Regions from separate parts of the Methylophaga sp. F7 genome, predicted to be linked through region 2. Evidence: predicted binding sites of a transcription regulator. Region 2 holds the regulator's gene; each other region holds the start of a gene.
What was found. The regulator FNR, encoded in region 2, switches genes on or off when oxygen is low (the NO sensors DNR and NnrR bind a similar motif). The targets are predictions, from matches to a motif close to TTGATNTANATCAA.

Region 1: ccoN (cytochrome-c oxidase, cbb3-type subunit I) is a predicted target of FNR. The motif match lies at 2,418-2,431, and genes of this name have one in related genera.
Region 3: AC08OG_RS10445 (cytochrome-c peroxidase) is a predicted target of FNR. The motif match lies at 2,903-2,916, and genes of this name have one in related genera.

What each region holds. Positions count from the first base shown of each region.
Region 1 is NZ_CM166511.1:989,361-995,801, forward strand. Features, by position in the region: gene rpsA (30S ribosomal protein S1) at 1-1,415, shown strand, start outside; gene AC08OG_RS05110 (integration host factor subunit beta) at 1,528-1,818, shown strand; gene AC08OG_RS05115 (Mth938-like domain-containing protein) at 1,824-2,216, shown strand; gene ccoN (cytochrome-c oxidase, cbb3-type subunit I) at 2,572-3,993, shown strand; gene ccoO (cytochrome-c oxidase, cbb3-type subunit II) at 4,004-4,681, shown strand; gene AC08OG_RS05130 (cbb3-type cytochrome c oxidase subunit 3) at 4,674-4,883, shown strand; gene ccoP (cytochrome-c oxidase, cbb3-type subunit III) at 4,873-5,811, shown strand; gene ccoG (cytochrome c oxidase accessory protein CcoG) at 6,107-6,441, shown strand, end outside.
Region 2 is NZ_CM166511.1:129,672-136,112, forward strand. Features, by position in the region: partial or broken gene hisF (imidazole glycerol phosphate synthase subunit HisF) at 1-634, opposite strand, end outside; gene hisA (1-(5-phosphoribosyl)-5-[(5-phosphoribosylamino)methylideneamino]imidazole-4-carboxamide isomerase) at 699-1,448, opposite strand; gene hisH (imidazole glycerol phosphate synthase subunit HisH) at 1,474-2,109, opposite strand; gene hisB (imidazoleglycerol-phosphate dehydratase HisB) at 2,159-2,752, opposite strand; gene fnr (fumarate/nitrate reduction transcriptional regulator Fnr) at 2,850-3,599, shown strand; gene AC08OG_RS00675 (OmpW/AlkL family protein) at 3,700-4,380, shown strand; gene murJ (murein biosynthesis integral membrane protein MurJ) at 4,427-5,971, opposite strand; gene AC08OG_RS00685 (hypothetical protein) at 6,159-6,441, shown strand, end outside.
Region 3 is NZ_CM166511.1:2,070,620-2,077,060, forward strand. Features, by position in the region: gene AC08OG_RS10435 (sensor domain-containing diguanylate cyclase) at 1-992, opposite strand, end outside; gene AC08OG_RS10440 (outer membrane protein assembly factor BamB family protein) at 1,071-2,801, opposite strand; gene AC08OG_RS10445 (cytochrome-c peroxidase) at 3,183-4,007, shown strand; gene AC08OG_RS10450 (cysteine hydrolase family protein) at 4,058-4,660, opposite strand; gene AC08OG_RS10455 (catalase family peroxidase) at 4,689-5,690, opposite strand; gene AC08OG_RS10460 (TetR/AcrR family transcriptional regulator) at 5,890-6,441, shown strand, end outside.

The DNA.
Region 1 (6,441 bases), 860 kb from region 2:
AAAAAGCCAAAGCCGCTGAAGCATGGATTAGATTGGAACATGCATTTGAAGCCAATGAAACCGTTATCGGTATTATTTCCGGTAAGGTTAAAGGTGGTTTCACTGTAGATCTGGAAAACATCCGAGCGTTCCTGCCGGGTTCACTTGTTGATGTACGTCCTATCCGTGATACTTCACACCTCGAAGGCAAAGAGCTTGAGTTCAAACTGATTAAGCTGGATCGCCCACGTAATAACATCGTTGTTTCACGCCGTGCCATTATGGAAGCTGAGAACAGCGTTGAACGCGAAGCCCTTCTGGAAACATTGGAAGAAGGCAAAGTGGTTAAAGGTATCGTTAAGAACCTGACCGATTACGGCGCGTTTGTTGACCTGGGTGGTATTGATGGTCTGTTGCATATCACTGATATGGCATGGAAACGTGTTAAACATCCTTCAGAAGTTGTCGCTATCGGTGACGAAATCGATGTACAGGTTCTGAAATTTGATAAAGAACGTGAACGTGTATCGCTTGGCCTGAAACAGTTGGGCGACGATCCATGGAAAGATATCGCACGTCGTTATCCAAACAGCACTCGCATCCAGGGTAAAGTCACTAACATTGCCGACTACGGTTGTTTTGTTGAAATCGAAGATGGCGTTGAAGGTTTGGTTCACATGTCTGAAATGGACTGGACCAACAAAAACGTTCACCCTTCTAAACTGGTTACTTTGGGTGATGAAGTTGAAGTTATGGTTCTGGATATTGACGCTGAACGTCGTCGTATCTCACTGGGTATCAAACAGTGCCAGACTAACCCTTGGGAAGAGTTCTCAATGACTCATAACAAAGGTGATAAAGTCAGCGGCGCTATCAAATCAATCACAGATTTCGGTATCTTCATTGGCCTGGATGGCGGCATTGACGGCCTGATTCACTTGTCAGATATCTCTTGGGAAGAAGAAAACGAAGAATTAATTCGTGACTTCAAAAAAGGCGATGAAGTAGAAGCGGTTGTATTGGCGATTGACCCTGAACGTGAACGCATTTCACTGGGTATCAAACAATTGCAGGACGATCCATTCTCAGCTTATCTGTCTGAACACCCACGTGGCACTGTTGTGAACGGTAAAGTCATTGCAGTTGATGCTAAAGGTGCAACGATTGAATTGGCTGAAGGTGTAGAAGGTTACGTTCGCGTAGCTGATATCGCACGTGAGCGTATCGAAGATGCCAGCAAAGTGCTGAATATCGGTGATGACGTTGAAGCTAAATTTACAGGAATGTCTCGCAAGGATCGCACGCTGACTCTGTCAATCAAAGCTAAGGATGATCAGGAAGAATCTGAAGCAGTGAAAGAGTACAGTAATGTTAGTTCCGGCAATACCACTTTAGGTGATTTGCTGAAAGAACAAATGAATCAGAAAGATAGCTAATCTGATCATTGGGTGAGCATCCGGTCAGACCGGATGCTCATTTTCTTGTTATACAGCTGCCTTTTTATTTAAGGCATAACCCAAAAGTCTACTGCCGGGAATCTAGGAAATTATGACCAAGTCTGATTTGATAGAAATACTATCCGAAAAACAATCTCTATTGAATTACCGAGACGTTGAACTAGCGGTGAAGTTAATTCTTGAACAGATGAGCGATTGTCTGTCACGTGGCGATCGTATTGAGATCAGAGGGTTTGGCAGTTTCACCTTGCATCATCGTCCACCAAGAGTAGGACGTAATCCAAAAAGCGGTGAATCCGTTAAACTTGATGAAAAATATGTACCACACTTTAAACCCGGAAAAGAATTACGCGATCGCGTTAATAATGCCGCTGGTTTTTAACAAAAATGAAAATTAGTCAGGAAGCCGTTACTGACGCTCTTGTAATTAAAAGTTATGGCGACGGCTTTCTACTGATTCAAGCACCAAATAAAACTCCACAACAAATAACGCATGACTGCGTTTTATCCCCTGAAGGTGTATATGATGCACTGGATCTTCAAACTCTCGCTGAACAGTCTAGCGATTCTCAAATTGAAACAATAAAATCCTTCAATGCTGACGTTGTCATTATGGTGACTAACGAAGGTATTACTCCCACTATATTACAAATTACTGGCAACTTGGCACGGTATGGGATCTCATTGGAAACCATGTCACTTGGCGCTGCTTGCCGCACCTATAACTTGCTATTGAATGAAGGCAGAAAGCCAATAGTATTGATTTACTTTTACAATTAATGCGGATGACAACTAATACACCGCAATTGAATAGGTAAATAACCATATTAACCATATGGATTAAATCATTGTTTTTACGCTACTTATTAGCGTCTGCTGAAATAGCTTTTTTGCTAATACTTGACCCCGTCAGATGAAGTCAGGAAAATTCTCCTATTTGGATAACTTCAAGCCAGTGGAGTAGAAGCAAAACCAGCAAAATTGATCTGGATCACGGATTTGAAATCATCAACATAGTTGTTTTGCGGTAAAATTCATTAGTTGGAACGTTAGGCAGAATGAAATGAAATGGGGTTCTGTTTCCTTAATAAAGAAACAGTGAAAGAGTTTTCATGAAAGAGAAGGTGTGATCGCTATGCAGGCGAAACAACAGTACAACTTTGAAGTGGTCAAATGGTTCGCCTATATGGCGTGTGTCTATTTGGTTGCCGGAACGGGTATGGGTGTATTTATTGCATCGCAGTTAGCCTGGCCAGATTTGAATTTTGATAATCCTTACATCAGTTTTGGTCGACTGCGCCCATTACATACCAATACGGTGATCTTTGCCTTTGGTGGTTCGACTTTGATGGCGACAGCATTTTATGTTGTGCAACGCACCTCTGGCGTCAGACTGTGGAGTGATAAATTGGCATGGTTCACCTTCTGGGGCTGGAACCTGATTATTCTTGGTGCCATCATTACTCTGCCTTTAGGTCTGACTCAATCAAAAGAATATGCTGAGCTGGAATGGCCGCTGGATATTTTAATTGCGGTGGTTTGGATAAGCTACATGTTCAATTTCATCATGACTTTATCAGTGCGTAAGGTTTCGCATATCTATGTTGCCAACTGGTTCTTCCTGGCAATGATGATCATGATTACCTACCTCCATGTGGTCAATAGTCTGTCTATTCCGGTCAGTATGTGGAAATCCTATTCCATTTTCTCCGGGGTTCAGGATGCGATGATTCAATGGTGGTGGGGTCATAACGCTGTTGGTTTCTTCCTGACAGCGGGTTTCCTCGGCATCATGTATTACTTTGTACCTAAACAGGCAAACCGTCCGGTTTACTCATACCGCCTCTCAGTTATCCACTTCTGGGCGCTGGTATTTGGTTATGTCTGGTTGGGTGCTCACCATCTTCAATATACCGCACTACCAGATTGGACCGGTTCACTGGGTGCAGCCATCTCCCTTGCGATGATTATTCCTTCATGGGGTGGTGCGTTAAACGGTATGTTTACACTGAGCGGTGCGTGGGACAAATTACGCACGGACTATATTTTACGTTTCCTGATCGTTTCTTTAGCGTTCTATGCGATGTCAACTTTCGAAGGTCCAGTTATGGCTTCGAAAACCGTAAATGCGTTGTCTCATTACACTGACTGGACCATCGGTCACGTTCACTCAGGAGCGCTTGGCTGGGTTGCCATGGTCTCTGTGGGTGCGTTGTATCACATGGTTGAACGTATGTGGGGCACAACCATGTATTCGGTCAAGCTGGTCAATCTGCATTTCTGGATGGCGACAATTGGTACCGCAATTTACATCACCGCAATGTGGGTTTCAGGCATCATGCAAGGTCTGATGTGGCGTGCATATGATGAATATGGCAATTTGGCCTACACCTTTGTTGAGTCTGTAGCACAGATGCATCCTTATTATGCGATGCGTGCAATTGGCGGACTGATCTTCTTCCTGGGTGCGGTCATCATGCTGTTTAACGTAACAGTGACTATTCGCCGCGCGATTGCAAAACCGTCCGCCGAAATGGCAACTGCAGCGAATATTTGAGGGTATCAGCATGGCTAAAAAATCTAATAAACGCATTAGCTTTCAAGAGTGGGTAGAGGTAAACGTCTGGGGATTGGTACTGGCAACAGCTTTGGTAGTCTCTGTTGGTGGTATTGTCGAGATCGTGCCATTGTTCTATCTGGATAACACTTTTGAGGATGATGTCTATCCTGAATACGAAGAACTGCAGGGTGTACGTCCGTACACTGCACTGGAGTTAGCTGGACGTGATGTTTATCAGCGGGAAGGTTGCTATCTGTGTCATTCACAAATGGTGCGTCCATTTCGTGATGAAAAAGATCGTTATGGTCATTATTCATTGGCGGTAGAGTCCAAATATGATCACCCGTTTCAATGGGGGTCAAAACGTACCGGACCGGATTTAGCGCGTGTTGGTGGTAAATACTCTGATGCATGGCATATTCAGCATTTACGTGACCCACGTTCTGTTGTGCCTGAATCCGTTATGCCTAGGTATCCTTGGCTGGACGAATCGACCATTGATGGTGAAGGTATGATTAAACGACTCAAAGCAATGAAAGTTCTGGGGGTTCCTTATAGCGATGAAGAAATTCTGGGAGCAGCTGAAGTCGTAGAAGGCAAAACTGAAATGGATGCTCTGGTAGCTTATCTGCAAGTGCTTGGCACCATGATTCAATTTGAACCAGGAAGAGATTACCGTGAGTGATTTTCTGTCTTATTTTAAGACAAACTGGTCTGCAATGACCGTAAGTGATTGGGTCGGTACCATTCTGACGGTTGTTATTTTCTTACTGATGTTTGGTATGTATTTCTGGGCTTTACGCCCAAAAAACAAAGAAAAACTTGAATCGCATCGTGACTTGCCACTGAGAGATGACGATATAAATTCGGAGAAAAATGATGGCTGATAACAATAAAAACCCAAATGAATGTCCTGATACAGGGCATGAATGGGATGGCATCAGAGAATTGACCAATCCACCGCCACGTTGGTGGACAATAGCTTTATACCTGAGCGGTTTGTTAGTGTTGGTATATTTTATTCTTTATCCTTCTCTACCATTGGTGAATGGAAACACCCAAGGTATTCTGGGTTGGACACAGATTAATGAATACAAGGAAGACATGGCACAAATCAAGGAAAAACGTGCACCTTTTGAAGATCGTATTGCTGCAATGTCAGCGGAAGAAATTCTCGAAGATGATGAACTATTACGTTATGCAGTAGGTTCAAGCAAAGTTCTTTATGGTGATAACTGTGCAGCCTGTCATGGTGTTGGCGGATATCCTCAACCTGGTTCAGGTTACCCAATCCTTGCTGATGATGACTGGTTATACGGTGGAACAGTAAACAAAATCATTGAAACTCTGGCCAAAGGTCGTCAAGGAATGATGCCTGCACATGCTGAACTGTTAACAGAAGAAGAAGTGGATGGCCTGGTTGAATTCGTGTTGAGTAACTCAGCTGGTGAAGCTACCGAAGCGCAATGGAAACTTTACAACGAAAAAGGTTGTGTAGCGTGTCATGGTGCAGAAGCTAAAGGGATTCAGCAGTTAGGTTCGGCTAATTTGTCTGACAAAGTCTGGCGCTTTTCTGGTGAACCGGATGAGATTCGCCATACAATTCTGCACGGTGTAAATGATGCAAATGATCCTAACACCCGTATTGCAGTAATGCCGGGCTGGAATGAAAAACTTGCTGTTCGTCTGGAAGCAGAAGAATACGGTGATGATCCTGAAGAATATTATGAAGGTGATGAAACTCAACGGCTTTCAGAAACTGAAATCAAAAAGCTTGCTGTTTATGTCCATCAACTTGGTGGTGGCGAAGAGTAAACGTCGAACTGACGTAATTACGAGTCGATAGATTCAAGGAGATTGATATGGGATTAGATGCTGTAGCGATTGGTGCTATTGTGAGCCTTGTACTGACAATTGTTGTGATTGCCGTGATTGCTTACAAGGTCATTAAAAACATGGAAGACAGTTCCAACGATAATTAACTGTCTGACGATTCAAAAAAAGCCGATTTTGTCGGCTTTTTTTGTACGTCAAAAGCTAAATTAGTAAATGCTTATATTATTTGGCATGTTATAATCCCATCGGATAAGTTGCCTGTGAGGTACAAACTGTGTCGGAACAACTGAAGTCAGCAGAGCTCAATATTAATGACATCTATGATGAGGTCTCTGACTGGCATGTTAATGCCGGCGGCACTAAGGTCGTAGCAAAGCGGATGTCCGGCCGGTTCAGACGACTTAAATGGTTTGGCATGTCCGTCTGGTTAATTTTCTTTATTGGGCCTTATCTACGCTGGAACGGGGAACAGGCAATTCTTTTCGATATCCCCAATCGTCAATTCAACTTTTTAGATATCACCATTTTCCCACAAGATATCTGGATGCTTTCCCTTACATTATTGTTCTTTGCCATATTGCTGGCTGCTGTAACCAGTATTGCGGGCCG
Region 2 (6,441 bases):
ATGCTGGCGGCCAGTACCGCATCGGCATGACCTAATTTGATACCATCAGTCAGATCCTGCAATTTACCCACACCACCAGAGGCTATCACCGGTACCACAACCGCATCACTGACAGCTCGGGTTAGCTCTAAATCAAAACCGGATTTGGTGCCATCACGATCCATACTGGTCAGTAAAATTTCGCCAGCGCCAAGCTCAACCATTTTTTGGCCCACTCTACGGCATCAATGCCGGTTGGTTGGCGACCACCATGGGTAAAAATTTCCCATCTTGGTGTCTGACCCTCTGCAGAAACACGTTTGGCATCAATAGCGACCACGATGCATTGCGAACCAAATTTTTCGGCAGCTTCACGAACAAAATCCGGGTTTTTAACCGCTGCAGAGTTAATACCAACTTTATCTGCGCCAGCATTCAGCATGCGACGAATATCCGCTACAGTTCGAATGCCACCACCAACCGTCAGTGGAATAAATACCTGACTGGCAACAGCTTTGACAACATCTTCCATGGTGTCACGGTTGTGATGTGTGGCAGTGATATCCAGAAAAGTCAGTTCATCTGCGCCCTGTTCATCATAACGTTTGGCAATTTCAACTGGATCGCCGGCATCACGTATATCGACAAACTGCACACCTTTTACGACACGACCGGCATCAACATCAAGACAGGGAATTATGCGTTTTGCCAGTGCCATATCAGAACTGTAACGGTGGATTCAAACGATCAGCCAGCGATTGACCTTCCGCCAGATCGATGGTGCCTTCATAGATTGCACGGCCGATAATGGCCCCCATAACACCTTCTGATTCGTAATGGCAAAGGGCCTTGATATCGTCATAGTTGCTGACACCGCCGGAAGCAATTACCGGGATATTAATGGCGCGAGCAAGGTCACGAGTGGACTCAAGATTAACACCCTGCATCATGCCGTCTCGGCTGATATCGGTGTAAATAATAGCCTCAACACCATCCTGTTCAAACTGTTGGGCAATATCGATGACATCGTGATTGGACAACTTGGACCAGCCATCGATTGCAACCTTGCCGTCTTTGGCGTCGAGACCAACAATAATATGACCCGGAAACTCGGCACAAACATCGCCAACGAAATGCGGAGCATTGATGGCTTTTGTGCCAATAATGACATAGCGAACACCAGCATCCAGGTAGGTTTGGATGGTGTCTTCATCACGAATGCCACCACCAACCTGTACATCAAGATCAGGAAATGCAGCGCAAATTCGATGAATAACATCAGCGTTAACCGGATTACCCGCAAAAGCACCGTCCAGATCCACCATGTGCAAACGTTTGGCACCGGCTTCAACCCATCTGGTTGCAACCGCCAGCGGATCTTCTGAAAATACGGTGTTATCTTCCATGCGTCCCTGACGCAATCGAACGCAGTGACCCTCTTTAAGATCAATGGCAGGGATTAATAACATAACGCTTTCTCCATCAAACAAAATGTCAGGACTGACCGTCCCAATTAATAAAATTTTTCAATAACTGTAAGCCGGCATGCTGGCTTTTTTCGGGGTGAAACTGTACTGCAAAAAGGTTTTCATGCGCCAACGCTGCTGCAAAAGGTAAAGCGTAATGACTACGACCAGAGATTTTGGTTTCATCGGCAGGCTGTACATAAAAACTATGAACAAAATAAAAGCGACTATTCTGTGGTATATCTTGCCATAAGGGGTGGACGCAGGTTTGTTCGACTTCATTCCAGCCCATGTGTGGTACTTTCAGGCCCTGCTCAACCGCTTCTTTAAAATACAGAACGTCACCTTCAATGATGTCCAATCCAGCCGAGCCTTGGTTTTCCTGACTATGCGTTAATAAAGCCTGCATACCCAGACAAATTCCCAGAAAAGGTTTTTTGCTGGCCATTTCACAGATGAGCCTGTCGAGTTCAAGTTTTTTGAGTTCCGCCATACAGTCACGAATCGCGCCGACACCCGGGAATACGATGTGATCTGCTGCCCGAATCTCTGACGGATCAGCGGTAACGAGAATTTTAGTGTGGTTATCAGCTACGGCTTCCAATGCTTTGGAGACTGAGCGTAAATTACCCATGCCGTAATCAATAACTGCAACGCAACGCATAAAACAAAGACCTGCTCTAGAATGTGAGAGTTATAAAATCGTTAACCGATTATAATGCGCCCTTGGTGGATGGCAATTGCTGTAAGGCTCGTTCATCTAATGTGACAGCCATTCGCAGGGCCCGACCGAACGCTTTAAAAATGGTTTCAGCAATATGATGCGCATTTCGGCCTTTAAGATTATCAATATGCAATGTAATACCGGCATGATTGACTAAACCCTGAAAGAATTCATAAAACAAATCAACATCAAATTCACCGATTTTGTCTCGAGTAAATGTCACATCGAATTCAAAGCCGGGTCGGCCAGATAAATCCAATACTACACGAGACAAAGCTTCATCCAGTGGGACATAGGAATGACCATAACGGACCACACCTTTTTTATCCCCCAGCGCTTTTTTTAATGCCTGACCAATTGTGATACCAACATCCTCAACGGTATGATGAGCATCAATGTGCAGATCGCCTTTGGCGTTGATTTGCAGGTCGAATAAACCGTGACGGGCAATCTGTTCCATCATGTGATCAAGGAATGGCACGCCGGTTTCGGATTGAAATTTTCCGCTTCCATCCAGATTGATGGAGACTTCAATTTGAGTTTCGAGCGTGTTACGCGCAACAGTGGCGCTACGAACGGTCATTTGCTTTCCTGAAAACTGAAATAAAAACAAATAATAACTGTTTCAGTGGCGGGTTTGAAGCGTTATCATGTCCTGTGACTTTTTTACGGATAATAAAATGACACAAGCTCGGGTGATTACGCCATTATTTGAGGACTTGGCTAAGGTTGAACATCATCATCAGCTCGCCTGTCAATCATGTGCTTTGTATCGGTTATGCCTGCCCTTGGGGCTGCATCGGGATGACCTGACCAAGCTCGATCAAATCATTAAACGCAGTGCTGGATATAAACGCCACCAGATTCTGTTTGAACCCTCCTCTACTTTTAAAACAATCTTTGTTGTTCGTTCTGGTTCGTTCAAAACCACGATCTCTGCGACGGATGGGCGCGAACAGGTCACCAGCTTTTATTTCCCCGGTGAATTTATTGGTATGGATGCAATTTACCAGCAACGTTATTTATCCACAGCCCGGGCACTTGAAGCCAGCAGTGTTTGCGAATTGCCTTATGAGCGCCTGCAGGAATTCAGTGCGACTATCCCGGAGTTGCAAAATCAATTGATGACCCGTTTGAGCAAAGAATTGTCATCGGATAAAAATTTATTGTTGTCTCTCGGCAAAAAAACCGCCCAGGAAAAGCTGATTAGTTTTTTACTGTCTCTATCACAACGTTTCAGTGAACGTGGTTACTCGTCGATGTCATTTCAATTGACCATGTCCCGTGGGGATATTGCCAACCATCTGGGATTGGCGATTGAAACGGTCAGTCGTTTATTTACCCAGTTACAGGATCAGCAGCTATTGTCGATTCAGGGCAAAGAAGTAACGATTTTAGACCTGCCAGCATTAAAACAACGCTGCGGATAGCCTGAACCGCACTTTATTGACCTGGATCAATGTTGATCTCCAGATACTCCGTATGATCTGAAATTGTGTTCCACAACAGATCATTATTCGGAGTCGTGCCATGAAAAAAATTCCCCTGATTTCCTCAATCCTGCTTGCTGCTGGTCTTGCCAGCCCTGTTTCAACCGTGATGGCTTATGAGGCCGGTGACTGGTTAATACGGGGACGTGTTATCAATGTGAATCCAAATGATAGCAGCGGCACTCTCAGCCTCAATGGTGCAGATACTGGATTTAAAGGGGTAAAAGTCGATAGCGATACGGTTCCAGAACTGGATATTACCTATATGATCAACCGCAACTGGGGAGTAGAGTTGATTTTAGGTTATTCAGAACACACGGTTACCGGTGAGAAAAGCTGGGCTGCTCTGGGTGACGTCATTGATACTAAAGTACTGCCACCCACATTGACGCTGCAATATCACTTTTTGCCAGGCTCAAATATTCGTCCTTATATCGGGGCCGGGGTGAACTACACCTACTTCTTTGATGAAGAAGTTCCGAGCAGTTCTTTACTTAGCAGTCCAGGCGATAAGGTCAAACTGGACAGCTCCTGGGGTTGGGCTGCACAAGCCGGGGTGGATATTGCCATCAATCAGGATTGGTTTATCAATATGGATGTCAAATATCTGGACATTGATACGACAGCCAGTTTCAAAAATGTACTTGGCACCAATAGCGCAAAAATTGATGCTGATATTGATCCCTTTGTTTATGGTATCGGTATAGGCCGCCGTTTCTAAATTCCTCTCTAAGGCCCTAAAAAGCCCTCCTGATGGAGGGCTTTTTTTATTCCTGGCTTTGTGGTGTGACTAATGTTTTCAGCCTGACGCCACATAGCGTTAATACAGCAAAATAAACAATTGCAGAAGTCGTTATCAGCCCCATCAATATGCCAAACCGATGCCAGCCACTCCAGCTTATCCAATCGCCATTAATCGGCGTTACCCATAACAAGAACGCTACTAATACGATATTGGCGAGCAGCATACGGACAAAAAATAAGCCCCAGCCAGCAATGGGTTGATAGACTGCTTTTTTTCGAAGTGTGTAATACAGTAAGCCAGCATTGAGCATCGCTGATAAAGCCGTGGCTAAAGCCAGCCCCACATGGGCCAGATAAATCATCAACACAATGTTCAGTCCCATATTGCTTATCATCGCAATAATGCCGATTTTGACAGGGGTTTTGGTGTCCTGACGGGCATAAAAGCCCGGTGCAAGTACCTTGATAAAAATAAACGGCAATAAGCCCAAACCATATGCCATCAAGCTTAATGATGCCTGATGGGCATCATTTGGCGTGAATTCGCCATATTGAAACAAGGTAAGCAACAACGGTTCAGCAAGAATAATCAGGCCGATAGCAGCAGGAGTACCGATTAAAAATACCCAGCGTAACGCCCAGTCAATGGTGTGTGAAAACTCCTGCATGGAGGCTGTGGCGTGTTTCTTCGAGAGATTGGGTAATATTACAGTGGCCAGTGCAATCCCCAGGATGCCTAATGGAAATTCGACCAGTCGATCAGAATAATACAGCCATGAAATGCTGCCGGTGATGAGAAAAGAAGCCAGTAACGTATCCAGCAATAAGTTGATTTGTGAAACCGATACACCAAACATGGCTGGTATCATCAATCGCAGAATTTTTTGCACACCTTCATCTTTCCAGCCCCAATGTGGTTTTGGCAAACTGCCAATTTTCATTAAAAATGGCATTTGAAACAGTAGCTGCACTACCCCGCCGATAAACACCCCCCAGGCAAGCGCTTTTACCGGTTCATCCAGATGTGGTGCCAGCCATAACGCACAGCCAATCATTGAAATGTTGAGAAAAACGGGTGTAAATGCCGGCACGGCAAACTTACCAAAGCTGTTTAAAATGGAGCTGGCCAATGCGGTAAGTGAAACGAACAGTATGTATGGAAAAGTAATCCTTAACAGTTCTCTGGCCAGTTGTAATTTTTCAGGCTGATCAATAAATCCTGGAGCAAAAATCAGAATAATTATGGGGGCGGCGATTACTCCTATCAGCGTAATAAAAAATAATACGCCTGCAAGAGTCCCGCTGGTTGCGGCAATAAGCTGTTTCAGATCCTGATCACCGCGTTCGCGATATTCAGCAAGAACAGGGATAAACGCTTGTGAAAAAGCCCCTTCTGCAAACAGGCGACGGAGAAAATTTGGAATCTTAAAGGCAACAAAAAATACGTCAGCGCCCATCCCTGCCCCAAGAAGTCTGGCAATGACAATATCTCGAACAAATCCCAAAATTCGGGATAAAAAGGTCATTAAACTGACAACCAAGGTAGACTTAAGCAGTTTTTCTTTCATAGTCGCTTATTTTATTGGATAAACGCTTTCAGCGTGTGAGGCGCTAAAAATGCAAAATATGTTTAAAAATGTTCATTCTAAGCGTTTTTTACTGACATATCTTAGCTTGGTTGTTTTATTGCTATTGCTTTTTTTAACACTGAGTCAACAGCCGCCGCCAGCAGAATCATCAAATAGCAGCAGTTCTATGTTGACAGTCTTTGAGCCAACCTTGGAAATACCCCAGTTTCTTGCTTATACCAGTGATCATTCCGTATTTACCAATGATGCTTTTTCTGGCAAGTGGAGCTTTGTCTTTATTCCGTCTGTTGGCTGCCATGATTGTGAGGCTATTTTCCGTGTATTAAAAAACCTTAAAGATGGGCTAGCAAATCGATCAGTTCAACTGGTGCTTATAGATATTGGTGGCCAGCAAATAGATGAACTGACTGCACTTGTCCATTCCCATGATGTTGATGCTCGAATTATCA
Region 3 (6,441 bases), 1.1 Mb from region 2:
TTGTCACTACGTCTTGAGCGCGCGAGCTCTTCGGTGATCCGTTCGATAGCAGCATGACGATTTAGAATTGTCGTTAAATGATCATGGGTCGCTCGGTAAATCAAATCCTTGTATAGATGGGACAGTGGATTTGCCAGCCGCTTGGCCAGCAAAGTACTGAGCACTACACTTATTATCACAATAAATAACGTTAAACCTAGCAGAGAATAATTCAGTCGATCAAAAACCCGATGAAAAATGGATAAATCTGCCAACAAAAATAATTGTATGGGCTGTTTATTAACGTTTTTTAACTTAACCTCTTCCAATAAAAATTGAGACCTTTGCCACCATAAGTCAGGCTCATTAGTCGTTTGCAGAATATGGTCGAACTCAGCTTTATGAATTGGCAATGTCGTTAAAAATAAATCTGTATGGGTAGATTCAAACACAATATCCAACCCGGTTTTGAGCTTTAATTCTTCCAATAAAGGTTCATTTATTTCAAACGCGATAATACTGATGGCGACTTGATGTGGTGCATTTATGGGTACGCTGAATAAACGATACAAACGATTGTTTATTTCTACAAACTGACCCTGTTGACTGATGCCATGAACCGCCAGCCAGTTGATATCGGCCAGATCAGAGAGTGGAAAATCCAACTCATTCGCTGCAATCAGCTCACCGTTATCATTGAGCACCAACATTAAATCTGCCTGAATGCGGCCAGCATGGTTAGTGAGCATGCTGGTAATGGTTGGCACATTATTGGTGGCAACAGCTTCTCTGAATCCAAAGTCCTGAATAATGACTCTGGTGGCGTAATGTAAATTGGTTTCCCGGCTGTCGATGTACTGATGCAGAAAATAAGCAGCATTTGCCACCTGTTCACGGATTTGCTGCTGATTATGTTTATGAATAAACCAACCATGACTCAGCTGCATCGCGAAAGCTGTCAGTAAAATCAGACTGACACAAAGTAGAATCATCCTGGTCTGGATGCTATTCATCTATAAGTCGTTTCCATCATATGCAGCGTATTCAGCCATCTGAACTCCGTTCATCAGGATTTATTAATCTGTAAATCTTCAGGGTAAACGCCATACCTTGATTTTCTGTCCGGTTTTGAAACCAAACAGACGATTGCCACCCACCGCAACAGCAATATGCTGTTTACCATTAACACTGTATGTAATCGGTGGCGCATTGACGCCCGCTTCCGTTTTACCACTCCAGCGTTTTTCTCCCGAATCAGCATCAAAGGCCATCAGTTCACCGCTCCCTTCTCCGGTGAACACCAGACCACTGGCTGTACTTAAAACGCCGCCTATCAATGGATTTTCAGTTTTGACCTGCCAGACTATTTCTCCACTATCTAAATCAATTGCAGTTAATAAACCATGTTTTTCAGGAGTATTTAAAGGAGACATCGAAGAATAACGCACCGCTTCTTCTCCATCCTTGGCAGCCTGTTTGTGTAATTTATATTCCACCGGCCAGTGAATGGCGGCAATAAATACCAAACGTCTGCGAGCATCCACTGAAACGGGCGACCAGTTTGCACCGCCCATTACACCAGGATAAATAATCGTTCCTTCACTGCTGGGAAGTTCAAACATGTTTTTTTGCGGGACAAAGGCTTCGCTTTTATAGAGAAACTTACCATTACGTCTGTCATGTACATAAAACCAGCCCGTTTTACCAGCCTGACCAATTGCGGGAGTAGGTTGCCCCTTAATGGTAATATCAAATAAAACCGGCGGACTGGCTACATCATAACCCCAGCTGTCATGCGGGACTTGTTGGTAATGCCAGCGATAATCGCCACTGTTGGCATCAAGTGCTAGTAATGAACTGCTGTAAAGATTATCACCTGGTCTGGATGAGCCTTCCATTTGCGGTGATGGATTACCGGTACCAAAATGCAGAATGCCAGTATATGGGTCAATAACCGGCGTACTCCATGCCGAAGCACCACCATAACGCCAGGCGTCACCGTGCTGTTCCAGAGCGGCTTTTTCTTTTGCTATATCGCGAGGTAATTTCACCCCATCAGCTGTTTTGGTAACAAAATCACCTTCCCAATTTTCAGACTTGATGGTGTCAAACTGCCATTTTTGTTTACCAGTTTCGATGTCATATCCTGCCATGAAACCACGGCGCCCATATTTCCCGGCGATACCGACTACAGCGCCCAAAGGTGAATCAGAATCCGTAGCATCAAGATGTAATCCATATCCCACGCCGGTGATGCCAATAATGACTGTATCCTGATAAATCATCGGGGCCATATTGATGCCCGCTCCCGAGGTACCGGAGACGCTGCCCAGTTCAGTATCGTCCAGCGTACTAACATCTTCCTGAATACCACTGTTTTCATCAACAACACGATTATCCCAGCGTTTTTCTCCTGTTTTGGCATCCAATGCAATCAATCTGGCATCAATGGTGCCGGTAAAAACCATACCATTTGATACAGCCACACCGCGATTGGCAGGACCACAGCAAATGGGATAATCTTCATCTAAATCATGCTCATAACGCCATAATTGTTGACCACTCGCGGCATCCAGTGCGACCACATCGTTAAACGGCAAAGAAACATACATCACACCATTCTGAACCACCGGTGTTGCCTGAAAGGTTTCATTTACACCGGTATCAAATTCCCATGCTTCAACCAGCTCCATAACATTGCTTTTGTTAATTTGGACCAGCTTACTGTGCCGTTGATGTAGATTATCGCCACCATAAACCGGCCATTCAATCTCTGTTGCTAAAACTGGCAGGGATAAAACAGTTAAAAGCCCCCCAACCAGATGATGTGTTTTAAAGGCATGGTTTTCTCTCTCTTAATTATTTTTAGTTATGATAACAATTACTATCGAACAAGAATTTTTTATCCCGTAAATTGGATCTTATGATCCAGATCAAATCAAAGCCCGATAACCCTACAGCAAATAATAAGTCTCCCTAAAATCAAATTATCAACATCTGTTGTTAATCAGATAAGTGAGGTAAGTAATGTATAAAACACTAATGGTAGGACTTATAACGTTTTTAAATATATCCCTTGTGTTGGCAGATAATTTTAGAAATGAGCCCATCAAACCGATACAGCCATTTATTATTACCGAACCCGCCAAAGTTGAACTCGGGAAAAAACTTTTTTTGACCCCAGACTCTCCCGCTCAGGGTTCATATCTTGTAATTCCTGTCATAATCTCAGTATGGGAGGCAGTGATAACTTGCCGACTTCCATTGGTCATAATTGGCAGCAAGGACCAATCAACTCTCCCACCGTACTCAATTCCAGTATGAATCTGGCCCAGTTCTGGGATGGTCGGGCAGCCGATTTGCAGGAACAGGCTGCCGGACCAATTGCTAATCCGATGGAAATGGCTTTTAGCCACTCTCTGGCCATTGATGTTTTGCGTTCGATTCCACAATACGTTGCAGCATTCAATAAAATCTATGGCAGTAATGAGATTACTCTGGATCAGGTTACCAATGCCATAGCAGCTTTTGAAGAAACCCTGGTCACTCCCAATTCCCGTTTTGATCTTTGGCTTAAAGGCAGTGACAATGCCTTGACTGACACTGAAATTGCCGGTTATCAGAAATTTAAAGAAATCGGTTGTGTGGCTTGTCATAACGGGGCTGCTGTAGGTGGCAGTTCATTCCAGAAAATGGGGATTATGGAACCCTACCAGACCGAAAACCCGGCTGAAGGACGTATTGCAGTGACCGGTAAAGATGCCGATCGCTTTTCATTCAAAGTACCAACTTTACGCAATGTTGAATTGACTTACCCATACTTCCATGACGGTGCCTATTGGAAACTGGAAGATGCCGTCGATGTGATGGCCAGACTGCAACTGGGACAGAAGCTGGAAAAACAGGACATTCAAAACATAACGGCATTTTTGAAAACCCTGACGGGTGACCAGCCTCAATTTGCCGTACCACAATTGCCACCCTCTACTGGCGACACACCGATTCCTGTTCCATTTGAAAAGGAATAAGTAAAAAAGCCCGCCAGAGTTGATAACTGGCGGGCTTTTCTATTGAGCTGTTAATCAGACAGGTCTGAAACCCTATCAACTACTGCCGCATATAAATCTCGAGTTGAAGCAATCGCGCCATCCTGAACCTGTTCAGCCGAAATAACTTTGCCACCAGCAGCCTGAAGCGGGCGGGTTGCAGTCGTACTGGCCACAACAGTAGGTTTATACCCCAGATTAAATCCGCCATGCGCGGTGGAATTTACACACATATGTGTCATAAATCCTGCCAACACTATATTTTCAATATTCAGTGATTTCAGTCTTTGATCCAATTCAGTTTGCACAAATGCATTGGGAAAGTTTTTAGTAATAACGTATTCCCCGTCTTGAGGTGCCACTTCATTGGAAATCTGACCAATATCCGTAGTGAGATCGTAAGGTGAGCCCACACCTCCATCATGTTGAATATGAATGATAGGGATATTTAACGCCCTTGCACGTTCCAGCAAAGCTTTGGCTTCCAAAATAGCTTTTTCCACGCCAGTGAGCTGCATAACTCCCACACGATAAGTATTTTGACAATCAACCATGATCAATGCTGAATGACTTAAATGGGCTGGCTGATGGCCTAGGCCGACAATGTCTCTCAATGTGGTGGGTGTGTTGCTCATATTGCTCCTTTAAAAATTCATTTGGATTTTATTCTGCACGATGTTGAAAACTGACCGCATAGGCTGCAGGGCGAGCCAGTAATATTGGATCGTCTGAAGGTTCAATACCCTCCGGCAAAGCCAGTGGGTTAAACATGGTTTTGCGTTCATATTCCAATGCATTACCTCTTACCGCTTCTATAACAATGGTTCCTAACTCAACCACTTCACGACTTTCTGGCCAGATTACCGTAGCATCATCCACTTCATCATTTTCATTAGCAATTTGCAGTTTTAAATGAAACTTCACTAGTTCTCGCGGCAAGCGTTCACGAATTTCATTCATCAGATAATCTTTATTCTGTTCACCGGCTACTTTCTGTCCAAGCATTTTTTCATCTTCAAAAGGCTCAACGATATAACGTCCATAAACTGATTGACCAAGCTCATTGGTAAATTTAAACGCATTAATGCTGTGATATGACAACACCGCAAAACTGGCCGGCACCGGTTTTGGATAGTTCGCAAAAGCTTTGGCAGCTGGATTTTCCTGAATATATTTCTTTAACGGCGTGGGTGATTCTTCGCTGTTTGCAGAATTTTTAACCGCCGTCAAAAACTGTAGAAATTCCTTTGGGGTTGCAGCAGGAAACCTTGGTACTGAACTTAATACCAGGTCCGTGTATTCGTCATCTTTCAGACTAAAACGGACGGCCATTCCCTTGATGATTCCTCGTGGATCATTATCGGCAATATCCGGAATGCCGGTGCCATTTGAAAACCTTACAACGATAGGAGTCGCAGCATCAGTGTTGAAATGTTCTGCTTTGGATATTCGCGAAGCAGATTCATCTGGATAAAAATCACCTTTTAACACCACACCTTTCGCATGAACAGATCGAAAACCTTCATGAGGTCCATCAAATAACTCATGCTGAATATCGACTATCTTCGCTACCGTCTCTACATCATTTTCCTCAGCATGAGCCGATACAGATGAAAGACTCAGTAATAATGCCACCATCGAACCTGTCATTTTAGTGATTTGCATGTTTGCCTCCAATATTCATTATGAATCCATTTTCATGAAGCCTTTAAATAGTACGAACCTTTCTGTCTAAATTAGTTCAGGAGTTCATAAGTTCCAATAACATCGATTAAAACTAGGCCATTAAAATCAAATTTACTGGTTTACAGTTACTAGACGACTGGTCTATTATGGGGTCACTTTAGTAGACGACCGGTCTAATATGACACGCATCGAAACAAGACAATCATTAATCAAAGTCGGTACCGACGTTATCGGCAGCCATGATTTTAACCCAACAGGCTTAAATACCGTGTTAAAAACCGCTGGCGTACCGAAAGGTTCGTTTTATTATTATTTTGCCAGTAAAGAAGATTTCGGCCTGGCTATCATTGATGAATTCGCGATTGCCTATAACGAAAAAATTGACTCGTTTCTCAGCGATACAAAAGTCAGTCCGCTGCAACGGATTCGTAACTATCTGCAAAATGGACTGGAAACAATCAGCGAAGGACAGTGTAAGCGTGGCTGCCTGATTGGCACCTTAGGACAGGAATTATCCAGCCAAAATGAAACATTCCGAGTTCGGCTGGATCAAGTGTTCGAAGGCTGGAAACAACAATTTGGCCTGTGTATCCAAGCTGCTATCGATTGTGGTGAACTCTCTGAAGATACTGATATAGAACAACTTTCCGAGTTTTTACTATCAGGCTGGCAAGGTGCAATTTTACGCGCCAAAATGCATTCCAGCATCAGTCCCCTGCAGGCTTTTATC